DNA from 4 places in the Shewanella sp. 38A_GOM-205m genome. Region 4 is predicted to be linked to each of the others. Evidence: predicted binding sites of a transcription regulator. Region 4 holds the regulator's gene; each other region holds the start of a gene.
The links. Region 4 encodes LexA, which represses DNA repair genes until DNA is damaged. Its sites were predicted from a motif close to TACTGTATNNNNATACAGTA; they were not measured.
Positions count from the first base shown of each region.

Region 1: the regulator LexA is predicted to act here: its motif matches at 3,865-3,884, upstream of dinB (DNA polymerase IV).
Region 2: the regulator LexA is predicted to act here: its motif matches at 3,120-3,139, upstream of N512_RS0116940 (DNA topoisomerase III).
Region 3: the regulator LexA is predicted to act here: its motif matches at 3,621-3,640, upstream of recA (recombinase RecA).

Region 1 covers NZ_JADP01000005.1:47,552-52,642, forward strand. The annotation lists gene N512_RS0106110 (GGDEF domain-containing protein) at 1-412, shown strand, start outside; gene bfr (bacterioferritin) at 574-1,047, shown strand; gene bfr (bacterioferritin) at 1,058-1,525, shown strand; gene N512_RS0106125 (methyl-accepting chemotaxis protein) at 1,774-3,780, shown strand; gene dinB (DNA polymerase IV) at 3,935-5,011, shown strand.
Region 2 covers NZ_JADP01000034.1:39,268-44,358, reverse strand. The annotation lists gene N512_RS0116950 (porin) at 1-324, opposite strand, end outside; gene N512_RS0116945 (DUF4250 domain-containing protein) at 848-1,039, shown strand; gene N512_RS0116940 (DNA topoisomerase III) at 1,050-3,086, opposite strand; gene N512_RS0116935 (hypothetical protein) at 3,274-3,648, opposite strand; gene N512_RS0116930 (VOC family protein) at 3,755-4,129, opposite strand; gene N512_RS0116925 (hypothetical protein) at 4,196-4,540, opposite strand; gene N512_RS0116920 (hypothetical protein) at 4,866-5,091, shown strand, end outside.
Region 3 covers NZ_KI912439.1:22,172-27,262, reverse strand. The annotation lists gene alaS (alanine--tRNA ligase) at 1-1,553, opposite strand, end outside; gene N512_RS0120540 (regulatory protein RecX) at 2,015-2,446, opposite strand; gene recA (recombinase RecA) at 2,458-3,522, opposite strand; gene mutS (DNA mismatch repair protein MutS) at 3,839-5,091, shown strand, end outside.
Region 4 covers NZ_JADP01000026.1:45,435-50,525, reverse strand. The annotation lists gene plsB (glycerol-3-phosphate 1-O-acyltransferase PlsB) at 1-2,334, opposite strand, end outside; gene lexA (transcriptional repressor LexA) at 2,600-3,220, shown strand; gene N512_RS23145 (cell division inhibitor SulA) at 3,217-3,708, shown strand; partial or broken gene coxB (cytochrome c oxidase subunit II) at 4,177-5,091, shown strand, end outside.

The DNA.
Region 1 (5,091 bases), on a different contig from region 4:
CAAGAAAATCAACGATACCTTCGGCCACCTCTATGGCGATGAAGTCCTGTTGCAGGTTTCGGCGCTGATGAAGCAGGTGTTTAACCCTCAGGATCTCATGTTCCGTTTTGGCGGTGATGAGTTTGTTATCCTGCCGGCGCCGCGTACCCGCAGTGCCTTGCTTAAGCTGTGTCAGGAGTTTACCCACAGGCTGGCCAAATTGCAGCAGGAGCGGTTGGGCGGGATCCGCATCTCTATGGGCATTGTGGGGATAGATCCCCGGGTTGAGCCCGGAACCTTGCTCAATCAGGCCGACAACGCACTGTATTTTGTTAAAGGCAATGGTCGCAACCAAGTGGCGTTTTATGGGCAACTGTTGGAAGAAGGCAAGCTCCAGGGGCCACAGATAGAAGATGATATCGAGCTTTTTTAATCACTTGTGCTTAAAATCAGCTTGCTAACCTTAGTTAAAATGATAATGGTTATCTTTTGTAAGTTTGTGAAATTAAAGGTTAATTTGTAATGCGTCCCGCTTTGGGCTAGGCTGGAAACATTGACTTGGATCAAGTTTAATCAAAGCTAAAGGACGAGATAATGAAAGGTCATCCCAAAGTGGTGTCCCAGCTCAACAAGGTGTTGACCTGTGAGCTGACAGCCATCAATCAGTACTTCCTTCATGCCCGCATGTTCAAGAACTGGGGCCTGGAAGGACTCAACCACAAAGCCTACAAGAAATCGATTCAGGATATGAAGCACGCCGACAAGCTTATCGAGCGGGTGTTGTTTCTCGAAGGCCTGCCCAACTTGCAACAGTTGGACAAGTTACGCATAGGTGAACACAGCGAAGAGATGCTGGCCTGTGACAAACAGATGCTGGAAGAGCAACTGACAGTGCTGCGAGATGCCATTGCCCTGTGTGAGACTGAGCGTGATTATGTCAGTCGCGATATCCTCGAGGATCTGCTGGAAGATGAAGAGGAACACCTGGATTGGCTGGAAGCTCAGTTTGAGCTGATAAGCCTGACCGGACTGGCGAACTATCTGCAGTCACAGATTGAGAAAGAATAAGGAGACAGGTATGAAAGGCCATCAGCAAGTCATAGATGTGCTCAACAAGCTGCTGACCGGGGAACTGTCGGCAATGGATCAGTACTTTGTGCATGCTCATATGTATGAAGACTGGGGGCTGAATGAGCTCTATGAGCGGATCAAGCATGAGTCGGACGATGAAAGAGAGCATGCCGCCAAGTTGATTGCACGGATCCTGTTTCTGGAAGGCACTCCGGATGTTGCCAGTCGCGACGCCCTCACCATAGGCAAGAATGTGCAGGAGATGCTGCACAACGACTTGCAATATGAATATAAGGTTGCCGCCAACTTGAGAGAAGCCATCACCCTGTGTGAGCAACTCAAGGACTATCAGAGCCGGGAGTTGTTGGAGCTATTGCTGGAAGAAACCGAAGACGATCACATGTATTGGCTGGAGAAACAGCTGGGCCTTATCGACAAGGTTGGGTTACAGAATTACATCCAGTCCAAGATGTAACGGTATCAAAGCCGTCACGACAGGAGCCGCTATTGCGGCTCTTTTGCTATCTGGTGTTGCATTGAGCCTGAGTTAAATTTGAATGCACTTGAGTTGGGCAATAAGGCACTGAATTGCTTCGGTTTGGTGCAGGGGATTGTTTACATAGAAAATTATATTGTTTCTTGTCATTTAGTATTCAAAATTGTTAACAGATTCTGATACATTGCTGGTTTCCTTAAATAAAAATATAACAAATAGGACTCGCAATGGAGCAGATAAGACGTTCTCTCAGTTTGCAACTTGTATTGGCTATCGTCGGTGCCCTGGCGCTGTTGTTGTCTATAGTGGCCGTCGTGATGGTCAAGAGCAGCAGCGACGATACCCGTGCCCGCATAGATCAGGACATATCGGCGCTGATCACCCTCAAGGCCAATGAAATCGGCAATTACTTCTACGCCAAGGGGCAGATTATTCACTCTGTCTTTGCTAACCCTGCCATCAATAACTGGTTTGCCAAATACCATAGCCGTGGCTCAGATCTCAGCCTCGATCCCGGCTATCAACAGCTGGTGGATTACTTCCACTTTTTCTCCGAGCAGGACAAGGAGATCAAGTCGGTGTTCTTCGGCTCGGCCAATACCTTCGAGTACTTTGATCTCAATGGCCGTTACGATGGCGATCCCGACTACTACACCAACAAACGTCCCTGGTGGCAGGAGGCGATAGACAAAAATGGTTTGTTTGTCGGCGACCCGGCAGTGGATGCCAACGACGGCTCAATCTCGGCCACGGTCAAGACAGTAGTCAAGGATGCCAATGGTCGCCTGATAGGCATAGGCGGTATGGATATTCTCATCGATACCATAGGTAAAAACCTGCTGGCGCCAATCAAATACCGGGGCGAAGGCCAGGCGTTTTTGATGACGGAGCAGGGAAAGCTGGTTTACTTCCCGGGTTTTAATCAAACGTTCCCCGCCGGCTCTGATGCGGCCGTTATTGACAATCTCAGCGGCGACAATCAGGGTTTTAGTGAACTGAAACGTGAAATGCAAACCCGGGATGCCGGTATTGCCGAAGTCACTTATCAGGGAGAGTTGCAGCGGGTGAGCTACATTGCCATTCGCGGTGACTATCCCAAAGTGCGCTGGTATTTGGGGTTCATGTTGCCCAATGAAGTGTTTCAGGCACCGGTGAAGCAAAGCCTTTGGCAAACCAGCCTGGTCTCAGTGGGGATTATTTTACTGGTGGCGTTAACCGTTTTCCTGATGATGTTGCCGTTTCGGCGTAATCTCAATAGCCTGCTGCACACCATGGAAGATATCGCCGAGGGTGAGGGCGACTTGTCACGCCGCATTGAAATCAACCGCGCCGATGAACTTGGGCGTCTCGGCGCGGCATTCAACCGTTTTGCCGCCAAGGTGCAGAGTCTGTTGCTGGAAACCCGTGAACTCAGTGGTCGGGTGGATAATGGGGTTGCCGCCGCGGCTGAAGTGTGTGACAACGCACTGGCCTCTGTCAGCGCCCAGAAACAGGAAATTGCCTCAGTGGCCACAGCCGCTACCGAAATGGCCCACACAAGCCAGGAGATGGCGACCAGCGCCCAACGAGCCGCCGAGTTTGCCGAGACGGCGCTGTTGCAGTCAAGAAACGGCGCAGATGTGGTGCAGCAGGCCAGTCAGGGAATGCACTCACTTTCTACTCAGGTCAACCAAGCCGCCGGGGTTATTCGGGCGCTCAGAAGCAGCTCAGAGGAAATAGGCGAGGTGCTCAGTGTGATCCGCGCCATTGCCGAGCAAACCAATCTGCTGGCACTCAACGCCGCCATTGAAGCGGCCCGCGCCGGCGAGCAGGGAAGGGGCTTTGCGGTTGTGGCCGATGAGGTGCGTACCCTGGCATCCCGCACTCAGGACTCCACGACCAATATTCAGGGCATTATTCAGACTCTGCAGCAACAGGCACAACAAGCCGAACAGGTGATGGAAGCCGGAGTCATGGAGGCCAACCAGGGCCAAAGTCTGACTCTGGAAGTGGAGAGGGCACTGACAGAAATAACTGCGGCAGTGGATGCCATCCAGCTGCAAACCATGGAGATCACTGCGGCTATAGGCCAGCAGGCTGTGGTGGCCGAAGAAGTGGCCTGCAACATTGAAAATGTCCGTGGCCGCTCCGATGAATCCCTGAGCGCCAGCGAAGAGCTGTCACATCAGATGCAGGCATTCCAACAGTTGGCCACGGCTCTGGGGCGTAACATAGGTCAGTTCCGCATCGATTAAGACGAGCTTTAAATCCATTAAGGAGAGCCCTGGCTCTCCTTTTTTGCTCTCGATTGATCTGCTTTTTCGTTATCCTGGCTTGTTAACTGTTTTTTTATACAGTACTCTGTTTGTGTCCGGCTCGACCGAGCCCTTTGAGATCCGGAAAGCAAGCTTGAGAAAGATCATACATATCGACATGGACTGCTATTTTGCCGCGGTGGAGATGCGTGATTTTCCAGAATATCGTGGCCGACCTCTGGCCGTCGGCGGCAGCAGTGACAGACGCGGGGTGATAAGCACCTGCAATTATGAGGCGCGTAAATTCGGCGTTCGTTCTGCCATGGCCTCGGCCTATGCGTTAAAGCTTTGCCCGGATCTGCTGCTGATCCCCGGGCGCATGTCTGTCTATAAGGAAGTCTCGGCAGAGATCCGGGCCATCTTCGCCCGCTATACCTCACTGATTGAACCTCTGTCGCTGGATGAAGCCTACCTGGATGTATCCGATAGCTCGTTATACCAAGGCTCGGCCACCCTAATTGCCGAGGCTATTCGCGCCGATATCCTGGCGGAAACCGGCCTGACGGCTTCGGCAGGTATCGCCCCGGTCAAGTTTCTCGCCAAGGTGGCATCGGATCTCAACAAGCCCAACGGCCAGTATGTGGTCACGCCACAGGCACTGCCCGAGTTTGTAAAAAACCTGCCGCTTATCAAGATCCCCGGCGTCGGTAAGGTCACCGCCCAGAAGCTGGCCGATATGGGGCTGCATACCTGCGCGGATGTGCAAAAGGTGCCGCTGACCAAGTTGCAACAGCGGTTTGGAAAGTTTGGTACCTTGCTTTATGAAAGGGCTCAGGGGATAGACGAGCGTGAACTGACCATCAACCGAGAGCGCAAGTCTGTTGGGGTAGAAACCACGCTGGCAGAGGATATTCATACCCTGGCCCAGTGTCGCCAGGTAATGCCACAGTTGGTGCAGGAGTTGGCCCGCCGTCTGGAGCGCGGAGCCAAAGACAGGCAAATTCATAAGCTGGTGGTCAAACTCAAGTTCAGTGACTTTAAACAGACCACTATAGAAACCCGCTCGAGTGAGTTATCTGTGCGCCTGCTGGATGACTTGCTGACCCAGGCATTGCAAAGAGCCAACGGCCGTGGCATCCGTCTGCTGGGGGTGGCTGCCGGGCTGGTCAGCCAAGATGACAGCCACTCACCGGCAGAGGAAGCTTTGCAGCAGTTGGACCTGGCTTTCTAATCCCCAATTGACGGTTTGCACTCAGCGAGGGGATAAACAAGCTCCATTTCTGTTCCATATGGGCTCTCTATAGCAGGTTT
Region 2 (5,091 bases), on a different contig from region 4:
GAAGTCACTGTTCTTCTCGGCACGCATCTGACCGCCGCCCTGGCCTTGGGTGTAGATCAGGCCGTCATCGCTGGTCACCATGTTGATGCCCCACTCTGTGTGGGCAAAGGCACGCCAGCCGTTACGCTCCTGACGGTCAAAACGGAAACCTACGCGAGAGAAGTTATCAATAACAGAGGTTTCATGACCATCATTGAAGGCGGCAAAACCCAACCAACCTATCATGTTCACACTGTTGGTCTGATCGTTATACAGTTCCACAGCCTGAGAAGCGCCACTCGCCAGCATAGCCGGGATCATAAGTGCCAGGATCTTCTTGTTCATATTCATTACCCTTTTATAAGTAAAACGCGTTTAATACGCTGATTTATTAGACATATTTCTATGTGTTACTCGAGGGCTGCAGTTTGCGTGCCAGCTGTTAAAAAGCCAATCCCAACCCCTGGTTTCCTGAGCTGGATCGACAAATCGTGAAATATCGCGGTTGGCGGGCGTTAAATGCCGTGAGAAGAATTAAATATCGTTGTAACAAGCGAGCAGTTTATGCAGCAAAAGAGATGCATGCGTATCGACAAGAGCAGAGTCTACTGCCACACAGGCAAGAGTAATGGTTTGATTTTTATACGGTTAAAGCTGACTCGGTTCGAATCATCACGAATGCTTGATGTAACAAGAGTTGATAAAAAGGGGGGGATAAAACAAAGGCAAAACCACCGGGAATAGAAAATGAAATTGCTTTATTAAGATATTGATTTTATGAAACTTTAAATATACTCAGGCAAGATTTGCAACCCAAGCTAACTCTATTGCATTATGAAACAGTCAACCGCTGACACCTGGAGGGAATATGGAAAGCCTGCAACATCTGCCCGCCGAAATACTGCTGGGCATAGTCAATGAGAAACTGAGACTGCACTGCCCGGACAGAGATGCACTTTATTACGAACTTGACCTGTCACCTGCCCAGCTCGAGCATAAGCTCAGTGCACTGGGATACGAGTACCATGCCCTGTCCAACCAATACCGACGCTTGAAATAACCCCAAGTTCTCAGGACGTTGCGGACTGGGCTTTGGTTTTGCTCTTGGTCGCTGAGCGATAGCTGCGCTTGCCAGTTCCGGTCTTAACGCCAGTGCTCTTCTTGGTGCTTGTGCCCTTGGGGGCACCGGCCTTGCCGGCATAAGCGCCACTGCGACGTTTACGTCCTTTGAAGCCTGTACTTTTCACGCCACTCAAGGCCGTAGGCAGTTGTGCCTTGGCCTGCTCAATAAGCTCGCCCAGTTTAGCCGTCAAGGGTTGCATAAAGGCCTGATATTTAAGCTCACGGTGACAAATCGCATCCAGGCTACTTTCCCACAGCGCCGTCATATCCGGCGTGGTGGCCACTTCAGGCAGGCTTTGAATAAGCCCGCTACCGGCCTCGGTAGCCAAAATACTCTTGCCCTGACGTTTCAAAAAGCCGCGTTTAAACAAGAGTTCAATGATCCCGGCGCGGGTCGCTTCTGTGCCCAGACCATCGGTTTCCTTGAGAATTTTGCGGATCTCTGGGTCTTTCACATAGCGGCTTATTCCTGTCATCGCCGCCAGCAGTGTGGCATCGGTAAAATGCTTGGGGGCCTGGGTCATCTTCTCCACTAATTCACCCTTAAGGCAATCCAGTATCTGCCCCTGAGTCAGCTCAGGTAAGCTGGTTTGAATATCTTCCGCTTCATCGTCGGCTTTTTGTTTGCCAAACAATTGCTTCCAACCCTGTTTCAATGGCTGTTTGGCCTTGGCCATGAAGCAACCTCCGACAATGTCGATCACAGCTCGGGTTTCAAGGTACTCATAATTAGGGTAAAACTGCGCCAAATACTGACGGGCAATCTGCAAATACACCTGACGCTCACGCTGTGACAACACACCGAGGTTAGCCGTCTTTTCCGTAGGCACTATCGCGTGATGGGCGTCCACCTTGGCATCATTCCAGGCCTTGGACTTAAGGGCGGGATTGGGCGCTTCACAGCCTTGCAGCAGCTCTGCCGCCCCTTGGGTAATGGCATTCAAGACTGTCGGGGCCAGCTGTAACTGCGCCTTGGGCAGGTGACGACTATCGGAGCGCGGATAGGTTATCAATTTATGCCGTTCGTACAGGGACTGCGCCGTATCCAGCACCTCTTTAGCGCTCATACCGAAGCGTTTGGCGCAATCAATCTGCAGCGCAGACAGACTGTAGAGCAAAGGCGGTGCCTGGTGTCTTTGCTTGCGCTCCAGCTCGTCAACCCGGCCGGGTTGGCCGGTGATCCTGCCGACCACATTCATCGCCAAACCGCGGGAGAGCACCCGCCCCTCCTCATCCATCCAAGGTTGACAGGCCTCACTGGGCTGCCAACGGGCGCTGAAACAGCTCCCCTCTTGGGTGCTAAGATGGGCCAGTACTTCATAAAAAGGTTTGGGCACAAAGGCCACGATTTCCAGATCGCGCCGGACAACCAAACCAAGCACAGGGGTTTGCACCCGACCGACCGACAGCACACCCTGATAGCCCACCTTGCGCCCCTGCAAGGTATAGGCACGGGTCATATTCATGCCGTAGAGCCAATCGGCTCGGCTACGCGCCAGTGCCGAAGTCGACAATGGCACAAACTCGCGGTTGCTGCGCATCTGCCCCAGGGCGCGTTTTACCGCCTGCGGGTTGAGGTCGCTTATCAACAAGCGTTTAACCGCTGCCAACTTATCGCCCTTGACCCCAAGATGGGCAATCACTTCATCCACCAACAACTGCCCTTCCCGGTCAGGATCGCCGGCATTGACCAACTCACTGGCCTGCTTGACCAATTTACGCAAGACACTGAGTTGGCCGCGACTGCTGGCTTTGGGTTTAATCTGCCAATCGGACGGGACAATCGGCAGATGTTCCAACTGCCAGGACTTGTAGGCGGGATCGTAAGCATCCGGCTCAGCTTGCTCCAGCAGATGACCTATACACCAGGAAACACAATCACCGTTGCCAAGCTCGATATAGCCCTCATGTTTGCGATGGGGTTTGGGGAGCACCTCGGCGATGGCACGCCCAAGGCTGGGCTTTTCGGCGATATAGAGGATCATCCACTGCGTCCTTTGACTGTCACTGAACAGTATTACTGGATAAAATTACAGTAATTCTAGCCAAGTCATCTGTCGGCTGCAAACCCTCTGTGGGTAATGGCATGATTAACTAAGCTTGATTGGGCAAAGTTGATAGAACAAGGTGATTGAACAAGGCAACTAAACAATGCAACTAAACACAGCGCAGCTATCTATTTTCCTCCTCAAGCTCCGCCAGGAATTCTTCACTTACCCAGTCAGCCGTTTCGGGAAGGACTTCTTCTGACAACCAGGAAAAAATATCCTTGTACACGGCCCTGGCCGGAAAACCTTGCTGTTCGCGCTTTCCTGTCCAGGTTAAATGGACAGAGACCAGCTCTTTTTGTATTTCGCCGTCAATCACTTTAAACCCGGCCACGCTGTCATTGTCTTGCCGCCTGGCGATGGGATAGAAGTCCTCCCCGGTTTCTTTTTGGTATTCCATTCTCAGCCCGGGTCCGCCGGGTTCATCGATAAACCACCAAGGCATGAGTCCTGCAAATTTATGCGCTCTCAACCAGCAATACTCTATGGGTAACTGCATCTGCTTAATTCCTTATTGGCCCGACGCTCTGCCCCGGGGTAAAAGCAATTCACCTGGATTTACCATAGTGAAATCAATGGGTTATTTAAGTAAAATCATCCACTATTCAATTTGAAGTTAGGAGTATATCCGGATCATGTTGAAGTACATTGAGCAATTTCCCAAATGGATCTCTGATATAAAAGCGGCGCACCCCCCAAGGCTCTGAGATTGGCCCGTATTCAATCTCTATGTTTTGCGCTTTCAGCCGATGAAGCACCAAATCAAGATTGTCCACCTCAATAGAGAGATCTGGCACCGGCGTCCCTGAGCCGCCTTCGGTTGCCAAACTGATTTGAATTTTCATCTCTTCAGCTGAGCCAAGGGTTTTAATCCAGCCATGGTCCATAACCAGCTCAAGACCAAAAATCGATTCATAAAATACTTGGCCTGCGTCCAGGTCGGCAGCGGCCACATTGGCTACGATTCGTTTCACTTTCATCAAGCAAGTCTCCTGAAATCTGCTCAAGCCGGCAACGCCGCCGATACGAAAGAGCGAGTCTGTTTTTTAGCCTAACCATTCGCATGGCACCTGACCTTGCCGATAGCTTTGTTTTAAATAATCCAGAAACTTTGACTCCAAGCCCATGGTCCGAGCTTTCTCAATCAGCTCCAGGTCATCTGCGATATAACAGCATATCTCGTGGCAATTGGTCGCTTCGGACAATGTTATAAACAACGCTTTGCTATCAAATTTGTTATCCAAGCTGTTATCCAAGTGAGCATCAACCTCGCCTACTTGCTGATTTAAATGCACCCAAGCATTATCGAATGCCGCTTCATCCCTTTTATCCAGCAAGGCATCCAGCTCATCAGCGCGCTTTGAAAACAGATTTTCCAGTAACTTGTCCATAGTGTTGAATACAACCTTTCTCAGTATTTCCCTTTCTACCTTGCCGTAATCTATGCCCTATCAGCGGCTGAAATCAACCATGAAAGCCCGGCCGAGACTTTCCAGGCCAATAGCAAGCCCCTATTTTTCCGACAGTCAAAACCAAGTGTCCCACCTGCGGTCCTCCTTCAAAGCATTATTCGAAGATATCTTCACATACCCATGATTTAATTATGGAAATATTCATACCTCCATAAGCTCACTTTTCCATCACTCAGCGTAAATTCAATTGCGAACTATTCTTGTTTGCAATTAAAATGCAACATCTTTCAGGAGGCCAAATAATATGGAAACGTCCCCGCTGTTGTTGCGCTGTAACCAACTGCTTTGGTGTGAGGGATTGGTCTTGCTGGCAATCATGCTGGTATTGGCCAGTTTTGGGCTGGATGCCCGGCTGTTGATCCTGCTGTTGGCACCAGGCTTGGTGCTGTCTTTAGCCTTGGGATACCAACCCGGCAAGAAGACGCTCAGCCTGGTGTTTGCCTGCTGGATCCCTGTCTGGTGCCTCATTT
Region 3 (5,091 bases), on a different contig from region 4:
TCAAACAGCAAACCTTCGGCTGTCAGTTGCCCCTTATCGCCTACCTGGCCGCCCGACTCGCCATAAAATGGAGTCTTGTCCAGCACAATAACCGCTTGCTGACCGGCATCCAGAGTGTCGACCGCCTGACCATCGACATAGATGCCGATAACCTTGCCATTGCCGCTGAGTTCACTGTAACCGCAGAACTCACTGTCGGCATCAATCTTCAGCCCGGCGTTGTAATCGGCACCAAACTGACCGGCGGCCTGAGCCCGGCTGCGCTGCTCGGCCATCGCCGCATCAAAACCATCTTCATCGACCTTGATATTACGCTCGCGGCAAACATCGGCGGTCAAATCCATAGGGAAACCATAGGTATCGTAGAGCTTGAATACGGTTTCACCATCCAAGGTATCGCCTTTAAGCTCAGACAGAGCTGCATCCAGAATCCCCAGACCACGCTCAAGTGTACGGGCAAACTGTTCCTCTTCGGCTTTCAGCGCCTTTTCCACTATGCTCTGAGTCGCCTTAAGGCCCTTGGCAGCATCGCCCATCACGTCAATAAGTGTAGGTACCAGCTTGTAGAAGAAGGTATCTGTGGCGCCCAGTTTGTTACCGTGACGCACGGCGCGGCGGATGATACGCCGCAGTACATAACCCCGGCCTTCATTGGACGGCATCACACCATCGGCAATCAAGAAGGCGCAAGAGCGAATGTGGTCGGCAATAACCCGCAGGGATTTGTTTTCCAGATCTGTCACGCCGATGATCTCGGCCGTCTTGGCAATCAGAGTGCGGAACACGTCAATTTCATAGTTGGAATGCACGCCTTGCATAATGGCGGCAATACGCTCTATACCCATACCTGTATCGACTGAAGGCTTGGGCAGAGGCTCCATCACGCCATCGGCCTGACGGTTGTACTGCATGAAGACTATGTTCCAGATCTCAATGAATCTGTCACCATCCTCTTCCGGTGTACCTGGGCGGCCACCAGGAATGTGAGCACCGTGGTCATAGAAGATTTCAGTACAAGGACCACAAGGGCCTGTATCGCCCATCTGCCAGAAGTTATCTGAAGCATAAGGTGCGCCCTTGTTGTCGCCGATACGGATAATGTCCTCGGCGGGAACCCCTATCTGCTTATTCCAGATATCAAAGGCTTCATCGTCAGATTGATAAACGGTAACGCACAGACGTTCCTTGGGCAGCTTGAGCTCTTCAGTCAAGAAGGTCCAGGCAAAGCGAATGGCATCTTCTTTGAAGTAATCACCGAAGCTGAAGTTACCCAGCATCTCAAAGAAGGTGTGGTGACGGGCCGTATAACCCACGTTGTCCAGGTCGTTATGTTTACCACCGGCGCGAACACAACGCTGCGAAGTGGTAGCGCGGCTGTAGCTGCGCTTGTCCATACCGAGGAATACGTCTTTAAACTGGTTCATCCCGGCGTTAGTGAACAACAAAGTGGGGTCATTGCCTGGCACCAGTGAACTGCTGTCGACTACCTGATGGCCATTCTTGCGGAAAAACTCCAGGAAAGCACTTCTGAGTGCTGCTGTGGTTTGGTACATAAATCGTCCTGAGTTGCTTAAGCCTGAATAATGTATAAAAAGTGGTCTAAAGGCGTGCATCGCCCGGCCACTCAAGCGCTCTTTTGCCAAGCATTATAAGCATGCAGCGCCAGAATACCAATTAGATTGCGCAGGGTATGACGCCTGATACAGCCAAGGTACAGAGAGCGTTAGCGGCATAAGCCGAAACCCAATAACCTGAGTCAGCACATACCATTTGCCATAGGCGCGGAATCACTCAGGGGATGGAGCCTTGAAGGCTATGGCAAGTTTTCACGGGACTGAGAACGTCAGCTAATAGCGCCAGAACGGAGTGTTAACAGCTGAGTGTTACTTTGGCGTGCAAACAACGACTGCACCCCAAGGGAAGTGAATGCTGACGTTTATAAAACAAGGTCAGGTTTGGACGCTTTGGGAATGGCGCTTAGTTGTGGAAGGGGCAATTGTGATAGAGGGAAAAGTCAGTCGTAAGGGTCATATTCAAGGGCGTATGCCACTTGATCATAACTAAAGCCCTGCCCCATCAAGTGACGAATTCGACGAGCTTTTTCTTTCATATCATCTGCGGGACTATCGCCGAATTTTTTCAGCGCGCGCGTGCGGGCCAAGGCAAACCAGTCACAATCACTGGCATCCAAAACCTGCTCAATACATTGTTTATTTAAGCCCTTTTGCATCAGTGCTTGACGCACTTTCCCCGGGCCGTGGGCCTTGGCAATATGGCTGCGCAGCAAGGCTGCAGCGAAACGCTGATCATCGATAAAACCTTTGGCTTCCAGACCATCCAAAGTCTGTTCAACTTCGGGCGACTCAAAGCCCTTGTCCAGCAAGCGGCTCTTGAGTTGCTCGCGGCCATAGTCGCGGCGCGCCAATAGCACGACCGCAACATCCATTACCGACTGGCTCAGAAGACTTCTCCGGTTTCCAGATCGACATTGCCTTCACCTGTCTCGGCGCTGGCAGGTGCCGCTTCTGCTTTGCTGAGCAGTTTGGCGCGCAGTGCCGCTTCGATTTCGGCAGCCACTTCAGGATTTTCCTTGAGGAACTTACCGGCATTGGCGCGGCCTTGACCTATCTTGTCACCTTTGTAGCTGTACCAGGCGCCGGATTTTTCCACCAGCTTGTGGGCTACGCCCAGGTCAACCAACTCACCGGTACGGTTGATCCCCTGACCATAGAGAATTTGGAAATCGGCTTGTTTGAAGGGGGCGGCAATCTTGTTCTTAACCACTTTAACCCGAGTTTCGTTACCAACAACCTCGTCACCCTCTTTGATAGCACCTGTACGGCGGATATCGAGACGAACGGAAGCGTAGAACTTAAGGGCGTTACCACCAGTGGTGGTTTCAGGGTTACCGAACATGACCCCAATCTTCATCCGGATCTGGTTGATGAAGATAAGCAGAGTGTTGGACTGCTTGAGGTTACCGGCCAGCTTACGCATTGCCTGGCTCATCATACGAGCCGCCAGACCCATGTGGGAATCACCGATTTCACCTTCGATTTCAGCCTTGGGCGTCAGCGCCGCCACTGAGTCAACAATGATGACATCGACGGCGCCACTGCGAGTCAGCGCATCACAGATTTCCAGCGCCTGTTCACCTGTATCTGGCTGAGAACACAGGAGGTTATCGATATCCACGCCCAGCTTCTTGGCGTAGATAGGATCCAGTGCGTGTTCGGCATCGATAAAGGCACACACTTTGCCTTCACGCTGCGCCGCGGCAATCACTTCCAGTGTCAGGGTTGTTTTACCAGAAGATTCAGGACCATAGATCTCAACGATACGGCCCATTGGCAGACCACCGGCCCCCAGAGCCACGTCCAGAGAAAGCGAACCGGTAGAGATGGTTTCGACATCCATGGTTCTGTCTTCACCCAGCTTCATGATAGAACCTTTACCGAACTGCTTCTCTATCTGTCCCAGAACTGCGTTCAGCGCCTTCTCTTTGTTTGGATCTATTTTCATTCCTGTTCCCTCTTGATTGCGGCGCAATGCGCCGCCTGAAATCTATGTTGCCGCTCCTTTTAAGAGCTTTGGCGTCAATACCAATCTGCCACCTAGTATACTGTACAATCATACAGTATCAAGTACTGGTGATAATTTATTTAAAGGCCGCTTGCGGATCAATCACTTGTGACCGAAAGCATAAAATTTACCCGCCCACGACTGGTTCAGTGATGAATAACTGATACTATTGGCGCCATTGTCGAAAGGGCAACCGCTCTTGGAAAAACAGTCAAGGAAACATCTGAAAGCTCCCATGAATGCAGTGATCACGCCTATGGATAACCCGGATTTGGAAAAACACACCCCGATGATGCGCCAGTATCTGTCGATGAAGGCGCAGCATGCCGAAATGCTGCTGTTTTATCGCATGGGGGACTTTTACGAGCTGTTTTACGATGATGCCAAAAAGGCCTCCGAGCTCTTGGGTATTTCACTGACGGCCAGGGGCAAGAGTGGCGGCGATCCTATTCCTATGGCGGGTATTCCCTATCATGCGGTGGAAGGTTATCTCGCCAAGCTGGTGCAGCTCGGTGAGTCGGTTGCCATCTGTGAGCAGATTGGTGACCCGGCCACGTCCAAAGGGCCGGTCGAGCGCAAAGTCGTGCGCATAGTGACTCCCGGAACCCTCACCGATGAAGCGCTGCTGCAAGAACGTCAGGATAACCTACTGGCCGCCGTCTACGAAGGCAAGAACGGCTTTGGTTACGCCACCTTGGATGTGGCCTCCGGCCGTTTTGTGATTGCCGAGCTGGCCACCCTTGAATCATTGGAGGCCGAGCTGCAACGCACCAAACCTGCCGAGCTGCTCTACAGCGAAGACTTTTCCCAACAAAGCCTGATTGCCGGCATCAAGGGCAAACGCCGTCGTCCCGAGTGGGAGTTTGACTTGGATACCAGCATGCGATTGTTGCTGGATCAGTTTGGCACCAAAGATCTGCGTGGTTTTGGCATAACAGACGCCAGGCTGTCACTGCAGGCCGCCGGCTGCCTGATGCAGTATGTGAAAGATACCCAGCGCACCGCCCTGCCCCATATCAATGCCATTACCCGCTTTAACCAGAGCGACAGCATAGTGTTGGATGCCGCCACCCGGCGGAATCTGGAACTGACAGTGAACCTTGCCGGTGGCCGGGACAATACTTTGGCTTCGGTGCTGGATGCAACCGCGACCCCCATGGGCAGCAGGATGTTGCAGCGCTGGATCCATCAGCCACTCAGAGATCATCAACAGATAGGCCTGCGGCAAACCGCTGTGGCGGAGTTGATTGCCAGCGGTCTGTTCGAGCCGTTGCATGATGACCTCAAGGCACTCGGTGATGTGGAGCGGATCATGGCGCGCCTGGCTCTGAGAAGCGCCCGCCCGAGAGACTTTGCCCGTCTGCGGCAAGCGCTGGCACTGTTGCCGCAACTGCAGCAACTATTGGCAAACACGCAAAGCCCCGAGCTTGGCCGTTTGAAACGCCAGCTCAGTGAATTCCCTGAAGAACTCGCTCTGCTGGAGCGGGCCATTGTCGACAACCCACCGGT
Region 4 (5,091 bases):
ATCATGGCGGGTATCTTCCTTGGTGAGATACCCCAGCTCTTTGAGCTTGATACTCAAGATGCCGTAGAGTTTCTTGTCGTAAAACTCGGGGGCCGTAATCCCATGCAGCGCGCCCAGACGACTGGCCAATTTATGGCTTTCGCGCTCCAAATCGCCACGCTCAATACCTGGGTGAGCGGCCAGCAAGTTAAAGATGATGGCGTAGCGCTGCAGGGTTTCACTCATGGTTTCGGCCAACAGCGCCAGCGGGTTTATGCCGGCTTCCAGTACCCGGAAACCATCGGCTTCTTCGGCGACCAAACCTTTGGCAATGAAACGATCCAGCAGCTGATCGGCATAGGCACTGACATCGGCCTTACCCATAAACAGCTCGGCCTGCAGCAGAGGGTAGAAATCCTCAAGCACCGCCTGCATCTGAGCTCGGCTGCACTGCTCCAGGCGCACCAGGCAGCTGGCCAGCAAAGAAGGCACCATAAACAGGTGAATGATGTTGTTGCGATAGTAAGTCATGGTTACCGCGATCGACTCGTCGATTGAGATGATATCGCCCAGTTCATCTTCCTGAACCGTGAACTTATTCAGCTCCAGACCTTGTTGCAGCAACTGCTTACCGTCGCCCTCAGCAACAGAAGTATACTGGGTATATGGCACTTCCTTGAGCAGATCCAGATACAAGTCCAACTGACGTTCCAACTGGCTTCGCTCCAGCGCATTCTGTTCTGATGACAAGAGTACCAGGCTGGTAAGAGTCACGGCGCTGGCAGCGGCGGCATCGTTGATATGAGTCATCACCCTATTGGCCAGAGTATTAACCGCCGGGGTCAGCCAGCTGGGTTTCTGCTCGGGATCGGCCGCCACTTCTTCGCGCCAGTTGGGCGCCGCTTCACTGAGGAAATTCTGCAGCGTCACAGGCTCACCAAAGTTCACATAACCCTGACCGAAATTGCCCAGCTTACGCAAGGCGCCAACCACCTGCCAAACAGATTCTTTCTGCTTTTTCTTGCCGCTGAGTTCTTTGTGGTAAGTGGCCACTTCCATGACATGGTCGTAGCCCAGGTACACAGGCACCAGAGTCACCGGCCGTTCAATGCCCCGCAGCACAGAGTTAACTGTCATCGCCAGCATCCCTGTCTTGGGTGACAACAGCCGTCCGGTACGGGAGCGACCACCTTCGGTGAAGTATTCAACCGAATAGCCTTTGGCAAACAGCTGATCCAGATACTCGCGGAACACAGCGGTATAGAGCTTGTTACCGTTGAAGCTGCGGCGGATGAAGAAAGCACCACCGCGGCGGAACATGGGCCCGGCGGGCCAGAAGTTCAAGTTGATACCGGCGGCTATGTGGGGCGGAACCATACCCTGAAAATAGAGAATATAGGAGAGCAGCAGGTAATCCATATGACTGCGGTGGCAAGGCACATAAACTATCTCATGGCCATCGTGGTGCAGCTGGCGTATCTGCTCGGCGCCCTTGATGTTGATCCCCTTGTAGAGCTTGTTCCACAACCAGGTGAGGATCCGCTCGGCAATACGCACCAGGCTGTCGGAATAGTGGGCGGCAATCTCATCGAGATATTCTTCCGCCATCTCCCTGGCTCTGGCCTCGGGGATCTTCTTGGCAGCGGCCTCTTCTTTAATCGCCTTTTTCAGCGTTTCCGAGCGCAGCAACTCATTGAACAGAGCCTGACGGTTGGGCAGCACGGGTCCTGTCATCACCTTGCGTTGCCGGCGGAAATGTACCCTGGCCACCCGTGACAACTTATGGGCAATAGCCTTGTCGGTCCCATGTTCATCGGCCATCAGCCGCAACGACACGGCATTGGAAAACTGCACAAAGTTGTCGCGCCCCAGAAACAGGATCATCAGAAACTTGCGCAGCCAAGTGGGATTTTCCCGCTCAAATACGGCGGCACGCATGCTGTCATCTTCCTTACCCGGAGTGCGGCCCCAATAGAGGCTCACTGGCACCAATTGAATATCCAGTTGTGGATTAGCCTGATGCAGGTTCAGCAGAGAAGTGAAACAGCTGAGAAATGGCTTGTTGCTCTTGCGCTTGCCGAATAGGGGCTTGGCTCCTTCCAGGCAGACGACTCGGGGAACGGTAATATCATCAACCTTGAGTGCCTCATAAGGACAAGGCAAACCAAACTTACGGGTGACTTCCGCCAATGCCGCAATATCACTGACAGATTCCGTCTTCATTACATAGGCCATCGGCTTGGCCGGATCCAGGTTCAAATCGGCGAAAGGATCCTGAGGCACCACAGTGGTATGCACCAGCTTGCTTTGGAGCCAGCGAAGAGATTTAAACCAGAATGAATCTTGTTTGGACATGTTTTTTCAGTGTCTGAGCCACAATCAATAGCCCAATAGAATACCAGAATTTCCTGAACCTTAGCTAGGGAAGGTGCGAACCGGCCCCGGCAGTTCCTCTGGCCAATGCCTTGAACTCCCCATGCTGCATCAGACAAGCCGTTAAAACCAAAGCACCGAATGGCTTACTTATCCGCTCCCTAAAAGTTTCAATTTTGGTTAATACTTGCACTGACAAAAATACTGTATATACTGACAGGTACTGTATGAAAAAACAGGAATCACCATGAGACCACTGACACCGCGCCAGGCACAGATTCTGGAACTGATTAAACGCAATATAGCCGACACCGGCATGCCGCCAACCCGGGCCGAAATTGCCACCCGGCTGGGCTTCAAGAGCGCCAATGCCGCCGAGGAACACCTCAAGGCATTGGCCAAGAAAGGCTGTATTGAGATCATGCCAGGCACCTCTCGTGGTATTCGCCTGCCTCATGATGAACAAGCGGAGTCAGAAACAGGCTTGCCCCTGATTGGTCAGGTTGCCGCCGGTGAACCCATACTGGCACAGGAACACGTTGAGCAGTATTACCAGGTCGACCCTGGCATGTTCCACCCCAATGCCGACTTTCTGCTACGGGTACGCGGCGACAGCATGAAGAACATAGGTATTCTCGAAGGTGATCTCCTGGCGGTTCACAAGGTACAGGAAGCCCGTAACGGTCAAGTCGTGGTGGCCAGGGTTGAAGACGATGTAACTGTGAAACGCTTTGAAAAGAAAGGTAATGTGGTTTATCTACATGCCGAGAACGAGGCTTACTCCCCAATCAAAGTCGACCTGACTTTCCAGCCATTGACCATTGAAGGACTGGCGGTAGGGATAATACGCAATGGAGACTGGCTATGAGCATAATGACTGGCAACGCCCCAAGACACCCAGGCCTGTGGACAGACACCGGTATTGCCGGCAATCAGCCTTGGCAACATACCGGTATCTCCAGCTTGGCCAGCCATAGCCAGGGACGTCAGGAATTATTGCGCCTCTGCCCTCAATTGGCGCAATTGAGTCAACAGGGACGCTGGATAGTCTTGATTAACGCCCCGGCCAGCATAGGTTACAAAGAAACCTTAGCAAGGGCCGGTGTCAGAATGGATAGAGTACTCTTGGTGCGCACCAAGGATGAAGTAGAAGCCTTGTGGGCAACGGAAAGAGCCCTGACCAACGGCACCTCCAGTGCAGTGATCAGTTGGATAGACAGCCTGGATGCCCGTGATAACCGCCGATTGCAGCTGGTCGCCCGTAACGCCAGAGCCATGGGCATAGTGTTGGAAACGGGACAGCAGGCGAAAGAGGTGGATAACCACCTCAACGAACTTACCCACTCCATCCATTGATTGTGTTTAAAGGCCATCCCTGGGATGGCCTTTTTTCTGTGCCTTTTTGGTGCAATGCCTTCCCCTGTCAATCGGCGGCAAACCGCGCAGCTATGCTACTCACACAGAATTCACCTCTGGATTAACAGACGCTTTTTTTTCATATAGTTAGAAAACATCGTGATCTTGATCAATATTTAATCTACAAGTAATGTAAGAACAACGATTGTGTTATCTCCATGCAATTCGTCGTAGGTTGACCGCCCCATTTCGGTTCATAACGAGTGGTGCCGTCGCCGGAAATGCTGAGTATATTCAGCGGTAAGTGCAACAGTGGTCACCACCTGTATACCTAGAGCTAAGTGAAACCGCCGCCGCACTTTGAAGTCATCGTTGCTTTTTTGGGAACTGAAGAGTTTGCATAGAGCAAAGACTTACTGTGTGACTCTTCTTTGTAGTTGCGAATGCAATTGACAGAGGAGATGTCTTGTGAAGCAATGGCTGTGTGTTTTGCTGACCTTGTTGTGCGTCAGCTTGTTGTCTCCAGGCGCTCAGGCAGATATGCCCTTGAATATGACTCAAGGGGTAACTGAGATCAGTGGCAAGGTGTATCACCTGCACATGATCATTCTTTATATCTGTTGCGCCATAGGTTTGGTCGTATTCGGCGTGATGATCTACGCCATGATCAACCATAGGAAGTCCAAAGGGGCAGTCGCGTCCCAATTCCATGAAAGTACCAAGGTAGAAATTGCCTGGACGCTTATCCCCTTTTTAATCCTGATCCTGATGGCAATCCCCGCAACCAAAACGCTGATTGCCATGGAAGATCCCAGTGATGCCGACCTGACGGTCAAGATCACCGGCTCGCAATGGAAATGGCACTACAGCTATTTCGGCGAAGACATCGACTTCTTCAGCATATTGGCAACGCCGAGATCCCAGATAGAAGGCCAGGAAGCCAAGGGCGAGCACTACTTACTTGAAGTCGACAAGCCTTTGGTATTGCCCATCAATCGCAAAGTCCGATTCCTGATGACCTCAGATGATGTGATCCACTCCTGGTGGGTGCCCGCCTTTGCCGTCAAAAAAGACGCCAATCCCGGTTTTATTAACGAAGCCTGGACCCGGGTGGACAAACCGGGGATCTACCGCGGCCAATGTGCCGAGCTTTGCGGTAAAGACCACGGCTTTATGCCGATTGTGGTGAAGGTACTGGCAGAAGATGAGTTTGACGCCTGGATGGCGGAACAGAAACAAGCCGCGGCTACGGCCGCCGAAGAAGCTCAGGCGGCCCTCAGTGAGACCATGAGCCATGATGAGGCCATGGCGCTTGGCGAACAGATCTATATGGCGCGTTGCGCCGCCTGTCATCAGCCCAACGGCGCCGGACTTCAAGGGGTG